Regions from separate parts of the Marinomonas sp. HM11-D genome, predicted to be linked through region 1. Evidence: predicted binding sites of a transcription regulator. Region 1 holds the regulator's gene; each other region holds the start of a gene.
The links. The regulator FNR, encoded in region 1, switches genes on or off when oxygen is low (the NO sensors DNR and NnrR bind a similar motif). The targets are predictions, from matches to a motif close to TTGATNTANATCAA.

Region 1 (6,566 bases):
CTTATCATCGTCTACGGTTTGTACAGCATTCCCTATTTGAAAAATCTGCTTTCTCACCTTGGATAGTGCCAACAATTGATCTACATCAGCGAGTAAATCAAGGATGCGAGTAAACTCCCATTAGCAATTTTAATAGGAAACGTCGTTATGCTTTGGGACTCCAAACTTATCCAAAAATACAACCTTGCTGGCCCTCGATACACGTCTTACCCAACTGCCCCGCAGTTCACTACCGAGATCAGCAAGATGGAATTGATCGGTAAGATGCTTGAGCCCTCACGATCGCCATTAAGCTTATATTTCCACGTGCCGTTCTGCGCGCATCTTTGTTACTACTGTGCCTGCAATAAAATTGTTACTAAGCAGTACGATAAGGGCGCTGAGTATGTGGAGTTACTCGGTGAAGAAATGCGTTTGCGTGCCTTGATGATTGACCAAGCACGTCCTGTGACACAGCTGCATTTTGGCGGAGGCACGCCGACTTTCCTAAGCGAAGAAAACCTTGAAACCCTGTTTGACAACATTAAAGAACACTTTAATTTGGTCAATGACGGCACTCAAGATTACAGCATTGAAATTGACCCGCGCGAAGTGAACCGTTCAAAACTAGAGCTATTGAAGCGCCTTGGCTTTAACCGTGTCAGCTTGGGTATTCAAGACTTTAATGAAGACGTACAAAAAGCCATTCACCGTACTCAATCACTAGAGTTAGTGACTGAAGTAATGGCTGATGTACGTGACCTTGGTTACCGTTCAGTCAACTTTGATTTGATTTACGGCTTACCAAAGCAAACTTTGGAAGGTTTCAGCGCCACATTGGATAAAGTCATTGCGCTATCGCCTGACCGTATTTCAGTGTTTAACTACGCGCACTTGCCACAGCGTTTCGCACCACAACGACGTATCCTAGAGGAAGACTTACCATCGCCAGATCAGAAATTGGCGTTGTTAAAGTTAAGCATCGATAAACTGACTGATGCAGGCTATGTCTACATTGGTATGGACCATTTTGCCAAACCTGATGATTCCTTAACAAAAGCGCAACAAGAAGGTCACCTGCAGCGCAATTTCCAAGGGTATACTACCCATGCAGAAACCGATTTGTTGGCATTTGGCGTGTCAGCCATCAGCCAAGTTAGCAACGCTTATTTCCAGAACCACACTGACCTGTCGTTATACCAAAACAGCATTGAAAATGGCCAGTTGGCAATTATGAAGGGCTACATCAGTAGTCAGGATGACCGTATTCGTCACGCCGTGATTATGCAGTTGCTGTGTCACAACGAACTCAATAGCCGCGATATCGAGGCTAAATTTGGCATTGATTTTAAAGACTATTTTCAGGATGAATTGAATTCTTTGCACAATTTACAGGAAGATGGTGTTATAACGGTATATTATCAAGACAGTGATGTTCAAATAAAAATTACAGAAGTAGGACGATTACTCGTACGCTGTGTCTGCATGGCGTTTGATAAATACCTAACTTCTAATTCTACTTTTTCAAAAGTTATATAAATTACCCGATCGAGCTCAGGGAGAGTTTCCATGGCAATTTCTAATTCAAACAACCGCTTTAACAGTAAATTGACTTCGCAATGTCAAAACTGCAGCCTAAGCGCACTTTGTTTGCCTATTGCATTGGCGGATGAAGACGTTAACCGCTTAGACCAAATCATCGAACGTAAACGCCCTCTAAAGAAAGGCGAAATCTTATTCCATCAAGGTGAAGAGTTCGATTCTGTATTTGCGGTGCGTACGGGGACTCTTAAAACTTACAACATCACTAACTCTGGCGAAGAACAAATCACAGGTTTCTACTGCCCAAGTGAGTTAGTAGGTCTAAGTGGTATTGATGAGAACCATTACCCTGTTTCTGCTAAAGCACTAGAAACGACTACGGTTTGTGAAATCCCATTTGCACACCTAGAACAACTGTCTTCGCAAATTCCATCGCTTAAACACCAGCTATTCCGTTTGATGAGCCGTAAAATCTGTGACGACCAACAAATGATGGTATTGCTAGGTAAGAAAAACGCCGACGAGAAGGTCGCATCTTTCCTACTGAATCTATCGCACCGTTTCAAAAAGCGTGGCTACTCAGCAACTGCGTTCCGTCTATCCATGTCTCGTGGTGAAATCGGCAACTACCTAGGTCTTGCGGTTGAAACCGTAAGCCGCGTGATGACACGTTTCCAGAAAAATGGCTTGATTGATGTAGATGGCAAAGAGATCTCTATTATTAATCTTCCAGAAATGGAGAAACTAGTCGGTGCCGCTGGCGAATGTGCTACCATTGAGCATGTTTAATTAAGCAGTTATTAAGGTTTACCTATGCTATTTGACGACTTTTACTTTAAGTCTTTAATTCGTACCGTTGAAGATTGGCCAAAGCCAGGTATCAGCTTCCGTGACATCACACCAATCTTTAGCGACCCTAAAGGTCTGCGCATGGTGGTCGATGCGTATGTACACCGTTACATCGACAGTGACATCACGCACATTGCCTGTATCGATGCTCGTGGTTTCTTGATTGCGTCGGTATTGGCTTACGAATTACACAAGCCTTTGGTATTGGTTCGTAAAAAGGGTAAATTGCCAGGCAAAACCATCTCTCAAGCTTACGACTTGGAGTACGGTAGTGCTGAATTAGAAATCCAAGAAGGCGCTGTGCACCAAGGTGCACAAGTGCTTTTATTTGATGATCTGATTGCCACAGGTGGCACCTTAGTTGCAGCCATGACGCTGTTGCAGCAACAAGGCGCCTCTATTAAAGAAGTGGCGGCAATCATCGATCTTCCAGATCTGGGTGGTAGTGCTAAGATCCAGGAAATGGATATTCCTGTATTCGCATTATGTGCATTTGAAGGCGAGTAACTTCCCTTCTCACGCACAATAAAAAAGGTGGCTTAGGCCACCTTTTTTATTGCTTATCGGTTTCAACCACGTCTTAGAACGTAGTTGAAATACCAAGACCAAAGCTCTTGTCCATGTCTGGATCGTCAGAGTAGCTCTCTAGATCCACATGAGTCAGGCCGTAGCGCAAGAATACGCGAGCATTACGCAATGTACGGTATTCACCACGGATTTCCGCTTGGTAAACGCTGTCGATATTTTGGAACGACAAGACTTTAGGTGCGTAGTACAAAGAACCTTGCACGCTGAATCGGTTTGCTTTCGGGAAGGTGTAACGGTAGAAACCACCTAACGCCATTGCCATACCTGCGTTGTCCACATCGTATTCCGTGTCAATCGCCAATAGACGCGCACCTAGACCGATTTGAACAGGATAATCTTTCGCAGTATTGATGTCCTCGATGTGCGCACCGATGTAGCCATATTTGCCATCATCAGAATGGTACATGCCGCCAAGATCCAAAAAGTATTTACCTTGATCAAGACTCACATCAACTTTCACAGCTTCATTATTTAGACTGCCTTCGAATGTGTTCGCTGCACTCGCAGAGAATGATACGGCCGTCCCAAGAACAACTGGTAGAATTTTCTTCATCGACATACTGCTTCCTTTAAAGTTAAAGCTCGATAATATTTAAGCGTTTAAATGCATCTTCCGATTGCTTCAAGCCCTTGAAGTCAAACAGTTCAGTATCCGCCAAATGAGACGGTACCACATTTTGAACTGCTGAGAACATGGTATCCACACGGCCTGGGAATTGTTTATCCCAGCTTTGAAGCATTTCCTTCACAACTTGACGCTGTAGATTTTCCTGAGAGCCACAAAGATTGCAAGGGATGATTGGGAAAGACTTTAGTAAAGAGTATTCCTCAATGTCCGCTTCTTTACAGTACGCCAATGGGCGAATCACTACATGCTTGCCATCATCGCTTAGTAGCTTAGGTGGCATGGATTTCAGCTTACCGCCGAAGAACATGTTCAAAAACAAGGTTTCCAGAATGTCATCACGGTGGTGACCCAACGCAATTTTCGTGGCGCCAATTTCTTCTGCAAAGCCGTAAAGAGAACCACGACGCAAACGTGAACACAGACCACAAGTTGTCTTACCTTCTGGCACCACTTCTTTCACAATGCTGTAGGTGTCTTTTTCCAGAATGTGGTAGTTCACACCGATCTGAGACAAGTATTCAGGCAGGATATGCTCAGGGAAACCAGGTTGTTTCTGGTCCAGGTTCACCGCGATGATTTCAAAACTGATAGGCGCACTGCGTTGCAGGTTCATCAGAATGTCTAGCATGGTGTAAGAGTCCTTACCACCTGATAGACACACCATGACCTTGTCGCCCTCTTCAATCATGTTGAAGTCAGCAATCGCTTGGCCCGTTAGACGGCGGAGGCGTTTTTGAAGCTTGTTCAGCTCAAGTTTTTCTTTACGATCGATCTCAGAAGTCATTCTTTATTACCAAAAAACAGATGCGCGCTATCTTACTACAACCACTTTCGCGAAGCACCCTATGCGCAAGGCTGTAAAGAGTAATTAAAGGAATTTACTTCTTTTTCAAAAAGGTCAGTGGCGCGCGACAACTGCGACAAAGATATTGCGTCCCGCGTTCGGCACGACCATGACGATGGGCGGTAAATTCATGGGTTTGACATTGGCATTGATAGAGAAAGGCATTGCGCACTTTCGGCACCTCAAAATCATGGGTGCGATGGGCTTCCACATTAAATAAATGCTCCATCACTGCAATCCATTCTTTACCGTGGGGGCGCACTTTAGAGCCAAACACCTGATGTACCACAATATGCGCTACTTCATGGGGCACCACATTCTCAATAAACTTCTGTGGATCCTGTTGCAGCATAAAGGTATTAAAACGCATTTCATTACGCTGCAAATAGGCCGTGCCCGCGGTGCGACCGCGCTGCTTAAAGTTATAGCTGGGCTGCTTGAGCTTAATCTTAAAATAACGCTCAGCTTGGCCCATGCATTCTTCAATCTTGGCATCAATTTGTGGCACAAATTGACTTAACGCTAACTTAGTCATGAGTCCCCTTGGCTAAGTTGTTGGTCACAAATAAAGACTCTGCGTTGAGCTTAGTCAGCAACTCTTTGCTCAAGCCAGTAATGCGACTCAAGGATGCTAATGAACTTGGCTTGGCTTCAAACACCTTATGCAATTGCACATCGGACAAGTGCTCTGACACCCGATTAGCAACACTCCAGTGCAACAACTGATGCCAACCGCCTTGGCTGTATTGGCTCAGATCCGTCTCTTTTAGCGCTGGATAAAACCAATCCGAACTGATGATTAGCTGCTCTTCGGCACGCAATACACGACGGCTTTTCTCCGAAAGCGCCACCGCAAACGGTGTCATACTTTGTTGCAGCAAATACCCTTTAGCTAGCAGCAAACGCACCACTGCTTTCCACTGAGTTTCGTCTAACGCTTTGCCTTGGCCAAATAGCGGATGCTGCTCTAAGGTGAAATTGGTCACGCTTTTGATACGTTTGCCCAGTAAGCAATTGATCAAGGATGAAAACGGCACGACACCTTTGGTGTGATATACCAAGCTAAGCAGTTTTTGCGCCGCCACCGTGACATTGTGCTGTTTTGATGGCTGTAAACAGCGATCACAATTCCCACAACTGCCGTCTAAGCTTTCGGAAAAGGCCGACAATAGTGAGCTTCGACGGCAAGCGGTGTGTTCTAAACAATCCATCAAACGCCAAAACTCGTCTTCTAACTGCTCCTGCTTCACAAACTGCCAAGTTTGCAAAATGTCCTGCAGGCCATAGAACAACAGAGCTTGCGCCGGACGTCCATCACGACCGGCACGACCAATCTCCTGAGCATAGTTTTCTAACGATAAGGGTAAATCCATATGCACCACAAAGCGCACATGTTCCAAATCCACGCCCATGCCATAGGCCGTGGTAGCCACCATTACCTGTACCGCTGCGGTGGCAAATTTCTCGTGCGCTTGATCCCGTTCAAACGGTGACAAGCTGGCATGGTAACAAGTGGCTAAAATGCCCTGTTCGTTTAGCCATTGCGCTAGCTCTTCGGTCTTATTACGAGAACGGCAATAAATAATGCCGGGCTGAGCCATGCCGTCTTTCATTAGGAACGACAGCAGCTGCTGCTTGGCACGGCGCTTTTGCGAGACTTGTAAACGAATATTGGGTCGGTTAACGCTTTCGCGCACCACCTTTGGCGAGTTTAATTGCAGCGCCTCGCTGACTTGGGTTTGATTCTCCGGCAACAAGGTACCGGTTAACGCAATCACAGGCGCCTCAGGGAAAATCTCTTTCAAACAACCAAGTTGCGCGTATTCAGGTCGAAATTGACTGCCCCAGCGCAATACACAGTGAGCCTCGTCGATGGCGATACAAGACACATCAATGTCTTCAAGCAAGCCTAGAACACTGGTTTGCAGCAATTTCTCTGGCGACATATAGAGAATTTCCACATCCCCATGACGTAAGCGCCAATAGAGATCGTTCTGCTCGGCACCGTTTTGTGTCGAGTTAAGGAATTCTGCTTTGATGCCCAGCTGCTGCAGCTGAGAGACCTGTTGTTGCATGATCGCAATCAGCGGACTAACCACCAATCCCACCCCCGCGCGCGCCAATGATGCCACTTGG
Region 2 (6,566 bases), on a different contig from region 1:
GCTTATCTTCCATCGAAGACGAGTTATGCGCGCCTTAATTGTCGCGCTGCTTGGCTTTGCCTTTCATAGCGAGAGTTGGGCCGCTGACTCAGAGAATGCTGTTCCGACCTTAGCCAATCTCAAGGTAAAACTTTGTGGTACCAGTGCTTATCCACCCGCTTCTTGGGTGACGCAAGAAGGGCATGTGGAAGGGGTGAATACCCAGGTGGTACGACAAATGTTGAATTCACTGGGTGTGCAGGTGGATACCCGCCAAAACAGTAATTGGCGACGTTGCCTCAAAGAAGTGGAGCTAGGCAATGTGGATCTATTGACTGGATTTCGCACCGAGGCGCGCACTCACTATATGACGTTTCTTGAAACGCCCGTGCTTCACGAAGCCATTGACCTGTTTTTCCCCGTCGAACGCCCGGTGAACTTTAATGGTTGGCAGAGCTTAGCGGGCCTGCGTGTTGGCGTGCTGATGGGCGACAGCTTTGGCGATAAAACCGATGCCGCACTGAGTCAATATCCGAGTCTCGAATGGGTATCGAGCCAAGATCAGAACTTGCATAAATTGGCAGACAACCGCCTAGACGTGGTGCCCATGGGGCAGCTCTCGGGGCAGTTGCAAATTGATGTTCTTGGACTGACGGGGCAAATCGCCTCGACTTCCACCGATGTCAGCGATTACTGGTACGTGGGGATTTCGAAAAAATCGCCCCTTATCCATTTCCTGCCCGAGTTGAATCAAGCGTTAGCCCAGTTGTTATCCGATCCAAGTCCGATTCCTAAGTGGGTCGAGCAATATCGAGCTATCTATTTAGAATCCATGGCCACACCCTCGACGCGCAAGGAGTTGCCATGAAGCAAGCGTCTTGGATCAGTAAGGTGGTGGGCTATAAGCAGGCGCATCCGCTGGCCTATCGTATCTTTATTAAGCTGATTTCCCTGAGTTTGTTGCTTGCTTTGATTTCCACCAGCATTCAGGTCTACAACGAATATCGCCGTGAGCGACTGGCGTTACAGCAGCAAACCGACTTTATTACCTCCTCTCATATTGAAGGGATTCGCAAAGGTCTATGGGATCTCGATCGGGAACAGTTACTGCTGCAATTGAAAGGCATCATGAACTTTTCCAACGTCAATGCGGTGATGCTGCATTCGACCGATTGGAGCGATGACATTGTGGTTGGAGATGCGCCGGAGAATTTAGCGCAAGCCTACGGCACCACCTTTGATATCTATTACATTGATCGCTCTGGACAAGAAACGCAGCGCTTATTGGGCGAGCTAACGGTGTACCACGATATGGTCGCGATCCAATCACGCTTGCTACGTTCAGCGATTGAGATCGCTTTATTCCAAAGTGCTCTTGTATTGATCAATGGCTTGCTGCTCCTGCTGATCGTACATTTTATGGTGACCCGTCATTTAGAGTATATGGCACGCTATACCCGCTCCATTGACGCGGGGAATTTGACGCAAGCCTTGCGTCTGCCCCATAAGCCCAAGTCAGCGCAGGCGGATGAAATCGATGCGGTGGTCAATGCGTTAAACGAAATGCGCGAAGCGATTCTTGAAGACATTAAACAAAAAGATCAGATCGAGGCGGAGTTACGTTTCCATCGTGATCAACTGCAAGACCAAGTCAGACGACGCACCCAGCGACTACAGGATGCCAAAGAAGCCGCCGAGCAAGCCAACCGTGCGAAAAGCCAGTTCTTGGCCACCATGAGTCATGAAATTAAAACCCCATTAAACGGCATCATGGGGATGGTGGAATTACTGCAACGCACCGACCAAGCCCCAGCGGAGCAGGAAAAGCTCGATGCGATTTATCAGTCAGGGGACGCCTTGCTTGAAATCTTGAACGGGTTACTGGACTACGCGCGCCTAGAAGAGGGTATGTTTAGCCCCGAAATCAGTGAGTTTTCCATACGTGAGCTCGTCACCTCCACCAGTCTATTGTTTTCCGCCCAAGCACAAGCTCAGCAGACAGAGATTAGCCTTAATATCAGTGACGAACTGGCGAGTCATTATCGCGGCGGTGCGGGAGCGCTACGGCAAATCTTGTCGAACCTCGTCTCGAACGCAATCAAGTTTACCGAGCAAGGACAGGTCACCATAACGGTCGCACCCAGCCAGGATCCCGAGCTTAGTGACGGTGTTATTTTTGAAGTAGAAGACACCGGCATCGGTATTCCCGAACATTATCAAACCCAGCTGTTTGAGCGTTTTAGCCAAGCGGATGACAGTATTACTCGGCGTTTTGGCGGTACCGGTTTGGGCCTAGCGATCACGGCGCAATTGGTGACCGCCTTGCAGGGGGAGATCGGCGTTAGCAGTGAAGTGGGCCTCGGCAGTGTCTTTTGGGTTTATGTGCCCCTGACTCCGCTGCAGCAACTTTCCTCAACGGCGGATATGAGTGTTGCGCAAACGCCATTGCCAGCAATGCGTATCTTGCTGGTCGAGGATACGCCCATTAATCAGGCGGTGACTCTTGAGCTGTTAACGCAAGAGGGCCATCAGGTCAGCTTGGCTGAAAATGGCGAGCAAGCGTTAACGGCGGTGCAGCAACAGCGCTTTGATCTGATACTGTTGGACATTCATTTGCCCAATATGAGCGGTTTGGAAATCGCCACGCATATTCGTCAGCAACAAGGACCCAATCAAACGACGCCTTTGATTGCGCTGACTGCCAATGTGCAACCCTCCAATGTACAAAAGTGCCATGAAGCGGGCATTTTGGCGGTGTTACCTAAGCCCTTTAAGCGTGACCTGTTGCATCAGGCCATGCGCACGCAAACGGAAGCGCCAGAGCTGACTGAGGAAAGTCTGCCCAACGCAGAACTGCTTGATATGACTCTAATCCGCTCTCACTTGTCCGCGTTAGGTGCGCAGCGTTTGCTAAAGCTAGTGCAAAGCTTGGAAAAAGCGATGCGGCAAGGGCTAGAGGAGTTACGGCAGATGCGCGCGGAGCAAGATGATTACGAAGTCTCCGAAATCGCCCATCGCCTCGCTGGAGATGCGGATGCGATTGGGGCGCTGCAACTGTCCGCTAAATTACGTGCGCTAGAGCAACTGGCTCAACAAGGCTTGCAGCAGGACTATTCCCTTGAAATTCAACAATTAACGAGCTGTATTGAAGCAACGCTGGCAGCATTGCAAGCGGTGGTCGATCAGCCAGTCATCTGATGGGGGACTGGCTGATGTTTCACTTAATTAAAAGGTTCTGGCTGAGGCGTACTGTCCACTGACGGTGGCAGAATCGGCATAGTAAATGTCGGTTGATCGCCAGTTAGGGTTTTCAAAAAAGCCACAATCGCGGCATTCTCGTCCTCTGCAAACTGACGTCCTAGCTGCAAGCGCCCCATAATATCCACAGCCTCCGTTAGCGTCGCCGCTTCACCATCGTGAAAGTATGGGTAGGTGCGCTCCACATTACGTAACGTCGGTACTTTAAACATAAAGCGATCCATGTCTTTGCCGGTTACCGCGACGCGGCCTTCCGCGCTATTAGTGGTTTGATAGGCTTCGATGACGCCCATTTTTTGGAACGAGTTGCCGCCCGCCGCAGGGCCGTTATGGCATGCCGTACAGCCGCTTTCTTTGAATAGGGTGTAGCCCTGTTTGGCCGTTGGGCTGATGGCATTCTCATCGCCCATCAACCATTGATCAAAGGGTGCATTAGGGGTGACCAGTGTTTTTTCAAATTCGGCAATCGCATCGGTCATCAGATCAATCGAAATGCTCTGCTGGCCAAAGACTTGCTGAAACTCACGTTGATAACCTGGGATCGAATCCACGACGCTTACCGCTAAACCATGGCTCGAAGCCATTTCTCCTGGGTTGGCAATCGGCCCACCGGCTTGCTCTTTAAGATCCGCTGCTCGGCCATCCCAAAATTGCACAAAGCTCAAACTAGAGTTCAGCACAGTGGGAGAGTTAATGGGACCTTGCTGCCACTGATCGCCAATCGACGTTTTTAGGTTATCCGTGCCGCCCATACTTAAGTTATGGCAGGAGTTGCAGGAGATAAAACCGGATTTCGATAAGCGTGGGTCAAAGAATAACTTCTTGCCAAGCTCAGCCATGGCTAGGTTAATTTCTTTAACGGGTTCAATCGGTTGAATGGGCTCTTGAGCAAAAGCACCGACACTTGCCAAGAGCACACCAGAAGAGAGCAGGAATCTTTTAGAATTGGCCAAACATTGCATGATCCACCTCGCATGATTGGGGTTAACGTAAAAGCATCCGCATTAGCTGTTTAAAAGCATCCTTTGCCGATGTGATCGGTTTGATCATAGGCGTTTTGTTTACTTGTGTTACTGTAAGGCGACCGAGCATGACACATATCAGATATGCCAGTTGGCTATGTTTGACGGTGTTTAACTAGTTGTTTTAGTGAGGCTAAAGACGAATTATGTCAAACATGGATGCGGCCACAAGGTCGGGTATTCTGTATGGAGTCTCAGCCTATTTACTGTGGGCGGTTGCTCCGTTGTATTTCAAAACCATTGATCATATTCCTGCGTTGGATATTTTATCGCATCGTATTGTATGGTCCTTTGTTGTGGTCATTGTCTTAATGACCTTATTGCGTAAATGGCAGGATTTACAACGCACTGTGAATAAGAAAGTGCTGGGCGCCATTACAATCTCAGCTATCTTGATCGCGATGAACTGGGGGACTTATATCTATGCGGTTAACAGCCAGCAGTTATTGAGCGCCAGTCTTGGCTATTACATCAACCCATTGGTAAGCATAGTGCTGGGCATGATCTTTTTTAAAGATCGCTTGGATCGGCCTAAACAATGGGCCGCATGGTTGTGTTGTTTAGCGGTAGTGTTTGAAGTGATTCAGTTCGGGCGTTTGCCGTGGATCGCTCTGACATTGGCGTTAAGCTTTGGTCTATACGGCTTGATACGTAAAAAAATTGCCCTAGATAGCTTTACCGGTATGACCCTAGAAACCGCCATATTGTTGCCATACGCCTTAGTGCAACTGCATTGGTTTGGCGCCGATATAGGCTTTTTGCAAAGTGGTGAATGGGGTGCAAGCTTGCTATTGATGGCTGCAGGGCCTGTGACCATGGTGCCGTTAATGTGCTTTGCCGCCGCCGCGAATCGCGTCAGTTTAGTGACCTTAGGCTTTTTCCAGTACATAGGCCCGAGTGCCATGTTTATGCTGGCGGTGTTTTTATATGACGAGCCTTTTACGCCAGCTAAGCTGGTTACCTTTGGCCTGATTTGGGCGGCGTTGGGGATCTTGGTGATTAGCTCGATCAAGCAATTGCGTAAGCAAGGTCACGCGATGGTATAGGTAAAAAAAAGCCAACACCGAGTGTTGGCTTGGGTAAGGAAGTTATCGCAGGGGAATTAAACGATCGCTTCTTCTTGGAGCTGTACGCCAACGAGATAGTTGCCGTTTGCTGCCGGATCAAAATCCGAAACCTCAACAAAATAGGTACCATCTGCGTCGGCGGTAAACTCTAAAATGCCGTCTTCATCTTCTAAAGCCAGTTCGGAGACCAATGTGCCCGTTGCATCGTATACAGCAATAAGAGGCACCGACAAATCTGTGCTTTCGACAACAATATTGTAGGTTTCATCCGTCAAAAGCGTCACAGCAAACCAATCTTTATCGCCGCCCACCTCAAGGTCACCCACCGCAGGGTCGCCATCAACTGTAATGACACCAGTAGTCTCGATGTCGGCACTGAAATCATCGATCACCACGAAACTAATGTTGTAATTACCGGTGGAGGCATCGATCACATCTGAAAAGGCTAGATAGAAGGTACCGCTTTGCGTAGCACTAAAGTCGAACGTTGCCGCTTCGTCATCACCTACTTTGATGCCGCTGGCAAGTCGTTGGCCTTTATCATCTTGAAGCACCAAGTAAGGCAGCTCTAGTTCATCACTGGTTACGGTAAAGGTGTAATCTCGTCCGGCAACCAATTCAACAGAATAAAGGTCCGACTCCTTCACCTCACCGATGTCCGCGTCTAGGTTGGAATTCACCGTCAGCTCAATGACGCCGCTGTCTTCTGAATCATCGTCATCAGTATGGAATTTATCTAGGATCGTGCTATCGATGCCATTGTGAGCGAAGTAACGCACGATATGACCGCGAGCTGTCCCCATGATCTCTGCTAACATTTCATTGCTGAATTCGTACTGATTCAATACTTGTAACAAAAAATCAGGGGTGCTTAAGTTGCTTTGAATAAACGCTCGAGCTTGCCCTAGGCTGATGTTCAGATCGCTAAGATGTTTTGCCGCTTTCATGGAAGCCTCCGTTTTCTTTTTAATACTTATTTAGGCCGCACTAGATACAGATATATTAGCCAAAGTAGTTATAAATATAGGTGATCTATTCAAAATATGGTGTCAGTAGGGTGTGAGGATTTAGCAAATAATTATGCATAAAATGTGCATGTTTATTTTTTGAATGAAAGGGGCGCGAGTTATTCTTTTAATGGATAAAAAAAGCCAACACCGAGGTGTTGGCTAAATTTGGCTTTGTTAAAGGAGTTCTTTTCTAGGTCGCAATTAAACCATCATAGCTGGATCTTCAGCAG
Region 3 (6,566 bases), on a different contig from region 1:
CAAAAGAACCTACGCTCTATCTCTATGCTGTGGCAAAACGTTGAGCAATTCGTAGTCCGTGCTGAGTACGCTAAATCCGGCACCATTTCGGATATGAATAATCTAGCGGGCGAGAAGTTTTCTATCGGTACTAAGAACTCCGGCACCGAGGGTTCTGGTTTGACCATTCTAAATAACATGCAGGTGCCAGTGGATAAGCTCGACATGGCTTATATGGGCTATGCCGCGTCTGCCGATGCCATGCAAAACGGCACCATTGATGGCATGAACATTCCCTCTGGCGTACCGACCAGCGCCATTACTCGTGCTTACGCCGCCCTAGGTGATGACATTACCGTGCTGGACTTTACCGATGAGCAAATCAAACAAGCCAACGGTAATTTCCAACTTTGGACGCGCTTTGAAATCCCTGCGAATACTTACCCAGGCCAAGCCAAAGCGATTCACACCATGGCGCAGCCTAACTTCTTAGCGGTGAACGCTGACTTGTCCGAAGAAGACGTGTACCAGCTGACTAAGACCATTTACGAAAACCTACCCTTCCTAAATGGTATTCACAAAGCCACTAAAGACATGTCCCTTGAAAAAGCGATTGATGGCTTGCCAGTGCCGCTTCACCCAGGTGCAGCGCGTTACTACAAGGAAGCAGGTCTGACCATTCCTGCGCACTTGATTGCTGAATAACACTCGCATCATGTGTTCCCACAATAGGGTCATCTAGCGGCCCTATTGTGTCTCGTTTTTTCCAACCAATTGATACGCCGTCAGCGTGTCGTAAGACGTTAAGGCCATACAATATGTCTGAGACTCAGGTTAGCCAAGACCAAGAAATGCAGGATAAGCTGAAAAGTCTAGAGCTTGAGCAACGGGATGAAGCCTCGCCTACCGGACGCTTGATTTACTGGGTGGGCGTGTTGTTTGCCCTCGCCCATATCTATTTCAATACGTTAGGAACCCTATCTGAACTTTGGGTTTCCGCCATTCACTTCAGCGGCTTTGCTCTGATTTGTGCTTTGATGGTGCCAGCCTTTAAAGCCTCTAGCGCAGGCGGTCGCCGTTTAGCATTAACGCTGGATATTGCCATTGGCCTTGTGGCCATTGCCACGACTGTCTATCTGATTCTGTTTGAAGATGCCCTCTATGATCGTGGCGTCAACTTTATTACCAGCGATTGGGTCGTCTCTTTTGTCGCCATCGCCATTGCTCTGGAACTGACTCGACGCACCACAGGCTGGTTTATTCCGTCGTTAATTGTTGTCGCACTCACCTATGTGTTCTGGTGGGGGCCCTATATCGACGGTATCTTTGGCTTTGCTGGCTTGAGCCTTGAAACAGTGATGTTCCGCTCGTACTTCTCTTCTGAAGGTATGTTTGGCTCCATTGCCCGCATTTCTTGGACCTACGTGTTCATGTTTATCCTGTTTGGAGCCTTCCTAGTAAAATCTGGCGCAGGGGATTTCATTATTGAATTATCACGCTGCGCCGCTGGGCGTTTTGTGGGTGGCCCAGGTTTTGTTGCCGTATTAGGTTCTGGCTTGATGGGCTCGGTGTCTGGCTCCTCTGTGGCCAACACCGTATCGACGGGCGTGATCACCATTCCGATGATGCGTAAAGCCGGTTTCCCTGCACGGTTTGCCGCAGGGGTAGAAGCGGCCGCGTCCACTGGCGGGCAGCTGATGCCACCTGTGATGGGCGCAGGAGCCTTTATCATGGCGTCTTATACGCAAATTCCTTATGTGGAAATCATCGCCGTCTCAACCTTACCTGCACTGCTGTACTTTATGTCAGTTGGCTTCTATGTACGTGTCGAAGCGATGCGCTCTCACGCCCATGCGATTGAGTTAGACACCCGTAGTTTCGGCGAAGTATTTAAAGAAGGCTGGCATTTCCTATTGCCACTTGCCGTATTGGTGGCCTTGCTGATCTATGGTTTTACTCCCACCTATGCGGCCGGCATTTCCATACTAGCGGTGATTGTGTCGTCTTGGCTGTCTAAAAACCCAATGAAGTTCAAAGACATCCTTGATGCCTTAGCGCAGGGTTCACGTAATATGGCCACTACGGCTATTTTGTTGGTGGCCGTAGGCTTGGTGGTAAACGTGGTCGCCATGACTGGCATCGGTAATACCTTTTCTTTGATGGTTTCAGAATGGTCTAACGGCAACTTGTTTATCATGTTGACCTTGGTCGCCCTAGCCTCCTTGATCTTAGGAATGGGACTGCCAGTCACGGCGGCGTACATTGTCTTGGCAACACTGTCTGCACCCGCGTTGTACAACCTAATAGCGGAATCACATTTGATTGACTTAGTCATGGCAGGCAACTTGCCAGAACAAGCCAAAGTCATCTTTATGCTGATTGACCCAGAGAAGTACGCTTTGTTATCAGCGCCAATGAGCCAAGCGGATGCCACCGCCTTGATAGCCCAAGTGCCGAGTGATTTCAAAGGGCAGCTACTGGAACAAGCGTTGAATCCGACAGTGTTGAGTGCCGCGCTGCTCTCTGCGCATATGATCATTTTCTGGCTGTCACAGGACTCTAACGTCACGCCACCGGTGTGTCTGACCGCCTTTGCGGCCGCAGCGATTGCTAAGACGCCGCCGATGTCGACTGGCTTTATGGCGTGGAAACTGGCGAAGGGCTTGTATATCGTGCCGCTACTATTGGCTTACACCAACTTTATCGGCGGGGAGACACCAGACGTGTTGCGCATCTTTGTCTTCGCCCTATTTGGTTTGTATGCCTTTGTTGGCTTTATGGAAGGCTATCTTGAAGGGCCATTGAACATTGCGCTGCGTATTCTTTCTGGTGTCGCCGCGCTATTGATGCTTTGGCCACACCATAGCATTTTGCTGGATAGCGCAGGCTTGGCACTCTTTATCGTGCTGTTTATTTACTCTCGTAAAACCCGCCAAGCGTCATTACAAGCGGCCTAAAACGCAAGAAGCCTAGCATCAATGATGCTAGGCTTCTTTCTTTGTAATCGATCAATATAAAACGCTAGATCTTCATAATGGCCTTTAAGTGACTAAATACCGCACGCCCTAACGCGTCGGTGTTATAGCCGCCTTCTAACACTGAAATCACACGTCCTTCGCAATGACGCTCTGCCACGTCCATTAATTTCTCCGTGACCCAGACAATGTCCTCTTCACGTAAACGCAATTGACCCATTGGGTCTTCTGCTAACGCATCAAAGCCTGCTGAGATCATCAGTAACTGCGGTTTGAATGCTTCTAAAGCAGGAAATAACTCTGCTTCATAGGCCGCGCGAAAGTCTTCGCCTTTTGAGCCCTTCTCCAATGGCATATGAATAATATTATCGTGGGACGCCCCTGGATCGGGGTAAGGAAATAGCGGATGTTGATAACTAGAGGCGTACAGCACTTTCGGATCATTTTTAAAAATGTCTTCCGTGCCATTGCCATGGTGCACATCAAAATCGACGATGGCGATACGCTCAATACCGTATTGATTCAACGCATGGCGGGCACCGACGGCAACATTATTGAATAAGCAAAAGCCCATGGCTTTGTCGTATTCCGCATGATGACCGGGCGGGCGTACTGCACAAAAAGCATTTTGCACTTCACCGCTCATAATCATATCGACCGCTTGCACTACCGCGCCCGAAGCACGTAGAGCGGCATCTAGGGTACCTGGCATCATCAGCGTTTCTTGATCCAGCTCCACATGACCTTGCTCTGGCGCCTTAGCAAAAATAGAGGCCACATAGCTGGGATCGTGAGTGGCGTTAAGCTGTTCTACGGTGACTTCGTTCGCTTCTCGCCAACGCATATAGTCCATCAATTGTCCCGCAATCAGGCGGTTTTGAATGGCTTCTAGCCGTTGTGGCGACTCAGGGTGATCTTCCCCAAGCTTATGCTCTTCACACAAAGGGTGTGTCAGGTAAGCTGTGCTCATATCGGTATCCGTAAAAATCTGCACCCACATCAAGGGCCGCTATTATTGTTATTCATCACGTGACCATCTAAGGCTACTATAAGGCAATCATACTTGAACTGCCTTATATCAAGCCATAGTTGGCACTAGGCAGCCTATCCGACATTGGTCTAGACTGCTATGACATCAATGCATTCTCTGTTGTTGAGCGAGGGCTTTTGCCAGGACGTTCGCTACAGGCCACTCAGGGAGATTTCTGCATGCACGCACTTCAACCATTATTAGCCCCAAGCTCCGTATTGGTTTTCACAGGACAAGATCGCTTCAATCCGATCTTGCATGCGGTGCTCAGAGCGCTCTCCTATGGTGGCCGCCGCGGCAAAATTTCTTTGTATGGTGTGGAACCAGATGAAAGTGTTGGCGTGTTGCCATTTGAACAAATCGCTTCTCTAGAGACACTGACTAAAACCCCTGATCTTGCCATTCTGGCAGGGGAAGATCCTCGTCCTCTTACTCAAATCATTGAACAATGTGGTCAATTATCAATCCCAGCACTGTTGGTGTTTATGGGCTCAGAGGAAAGTGCTGAGGACATTTTAAAGGCCGCACGACAGCACAATGTGCGCCTAATCGGTCCAAACAGTTTTGGCATGTGCCGCCCGAAACAAGGTTTCTCCGCCTGGCTCGGTTTAACACAACCAATTCCTGGCCGCTTAGCGCTTTTATCACAATCCGGCACCGTGGCCAGCGCTTTGGTGGACTGGGCCACTTGGCAAGGTATTGGTTTCTCCCAAGTAGTCAGTATGGGTAGCCCGATTGATGTGATGCCGTCGCAAGTACTCGATTATTTATCCAATGATTTTGAGAGTCAGTCGATCTTGATGTACTTACAAAAGATTGGCTCCACCACGCGATTCCTCAGTAGTCTACGTGCCGCCAGCCGCTCAAAACCGGTTGCTGTAGTGACCGAGCATAATGTCGGTGCAGATCCACGGGTGCTGGATGCTGCGCTAAGCCGCACCGGTGCGGTACGAGGCCATCGCTTAAATGACTTGGTTGCCGCCGCCTCAGTGATGACCAATGCCCGTCGAGTCAAAGATGGCTCTTTGATGATTATTGGTAATGGTGCAGGTCCAGGTGAACTCGCGGCACAGCGTGCCGCCGAAGTAAACATTAACTTACTAACACCAAACGATGTCTTAAAAACCAAGCTGGAAGGCATTATGGCGGGCCGCGGCAGCGTTGGCAGTGTCACCACCGCATGGGCCAGCTGTGATGCCAACCTGTTTGTTGACCTTGCTGAAACCGCTCTGGCTGACAAAGAGTGCGGCGCGGTGCTATTGATGCTCAGTCCCACCGCCTTGATCAATATGGTGTCTCTGTACGATCAAGTGTTACAGCTGCATAAGAAGCAAAAGAAACTGGTGATGGTATGTATGCTCGGCGGTGGTCATATGGTGGCGTTACGTACGCGGATTAACGAAGCGGGCATTCCGACCTTTAGAACTCCCGAAGCCGCCATTGAGGGCTTCCAGTTCTTAGTGCAATTCCACCGTAACCAATTGTTGGCGAAACAAATGCCAGATAGCCATGCGTTCCGCTTCAATATCGATGTGGCCGCTGCGCGCGCGAAGTTAAAAGAGATGATTAAAGCAGGCAATAAAACGCCTACCGCAGAAGATCTTAAAGAAGTCTTTGATCTGTTTAACTTCCGCTTAATCACACGCCGACAAACCAATTATTTGCTGCAAGCACCGATTCACCTGCGCGCCTTCCGCGATCCGGTGTTTGGCCCTGCGATAGGCTTATCTCTTGAAGGCGCTAACCAATGGCACCACCAAACCGAAGCCGTCGCGCTACCGCCCCTCAATACCATCCTTTCTAAGGACTTAATCCATCGAGCCTTTCCAAATGTGGAATCCTTTGAGCTAGAAGACTTGCTGCGTAGCTTCTCAACGCTGGTGTGTGAACTACCAGAATTTGAGTACTTAGAATTGGCCGATGTGCGAATTCATGAAAGTGGTAGTATTTTTGCCGATGTCACAGCCAAGCTGAAAAGCAGCGGCAAGCTCAGACGCTATGAGCATTTATCCATTCAGCCTTACCCAAGACAATGGGTGAAGCAAGTAACGCTTCGTGATGGACAAGAGATTACCTTACGCCCGATTTTGCCAAGGGATGCCGATATGATGGCTAACTTTGTGAAGAACCTCTCCCATGAAAGTCGCTACTTCCGCTTTATTGCCAATATATCCGAGCTGACGCCACGTATGGTGGCCAGTTTATCGCATATCGATTATGACCGTGAAATGGCACTGATTGCCGTAGGTGAAAAAGACGACCAACAAGTGATGATGGGAGCGGCACGCTTTAGCGATAACTTTGATGATCAAAGCTGTGAGTTTGCTGTGGTGATTGGCGATGATTACCAAGGTCACGGCCTAGCCGCATTATTGATGCGACGACTGATCTTGGTGGCAAACTTTAAAGGCATTAAAGAAATGAAAGGTACGGTACTGGCGGAGAACAAACGCATGATCGACTTCTGCCGCCGTATCGGCTTTACCATCAAACGGGATCCCGATGACATTAGTCTAGTCACCGCCTATGTACGTCTTACCCCTAAATTTATTGAGGGGGTGAAAGAGAAATTAGGGATTGTG

Region 2: a site for FNR is predicted at 4,328-4,341, ahead of ACOSVP_RS13715 (cytochrome-c peroxidase). Genes of this name have one in related genera too.
Region 3: a site for FNR is predicted at 4,023-4,036, ahead of ACOSVP_RS16095 (histone deacetylase family protein). Genes of this name have one in related genera too.

The regions. Positions count from the first base shown of each region.
Region 1 covers NZ_JBMMKT010000002.1:275,795-282,360, reverse strand. Annotated here, with positions in the region: gene ACOSVP_RS03725 (sulfite exporter TauE/SafE family protein) at 1-66, shown strand, start outside; gene hemN (oxygen-independent coproporphyrinogen III oxidase) at 148-1,518, shown strand; gene fnr (fumarate/nitrate reduction transcriptional regulator Fnr) at 1,549-2,310, shown strand; gene ACOSVP_RS03710 (adenine phosphoribosyltransferase) at 2,335-2,877, shown strand; gene ACOSVP_RS03705 (YfaZ family outer membrane protein) at 2,951-3,517, opposite strand; gene ttcA (tRNA 2-thiocytidine(32) synthetase TtcA) at 3,534-4,370, opposite strand; gene ACOSVP_RS03695 (SprT family zinc-dependent metalloprotease) at 4,465-4,965, opposite strand; gene ACOSVP_RS03690 (RecQ family ATP-dependent DNA helicase) at 4,958-6,566, opposite strand, start outside.
Region 2 covers NZ_JBMMKT010000010.1:92,486-99,051, reverse strand. Annotated here, with positions in the region: gene ACOSVP_RS13730 (response regulator) at 1-38, shown strand, start outside; gene ACOSVP_RS13725 (substrate-binding periplasmic protein) at 26-847, shown strand; gene ACOSVP_RS13720 (ATP-binding protein) at 844-3,177, shown strand; gene ACOSVP_RS13715 (cytochrome-c peroxidase) at 3,201-4,199, opposite strand; gene rarD (EamA family transporter RarD) at 4,406-5,305, shown strand; gene ACOSVP_RS13705 (hypothetical protein) at 5,362-6,273, opposite strand; gene ACOSVP_RS13700 (pre-peptidase C-terminal domain-containing protein) at 6,538-6,566, opposite strand, start outside.
Region 3 covers NZ_JBMMKT010000015.1:1,679-8,244, reverse strand. Annotated here, with positions in the region: gene ACOSVP_RS16105 (TAXI family TRAP transporter solute-binding subunit) at 1-684, shown strand, start outside; gene ACOSVP_RS16100 (TRAP transporter permease) at 798-2,936, shown strand; gene ACOSVP_RS16095 (histone deacetylase family protein) at 3,001-3,924, opposite strand; gene ACOSVP_RS16090 (bifunctional acetate--CoA ligase family protein/GNAT family N-acetyltransferase) at 4,164-6,566, shown strand, end outside.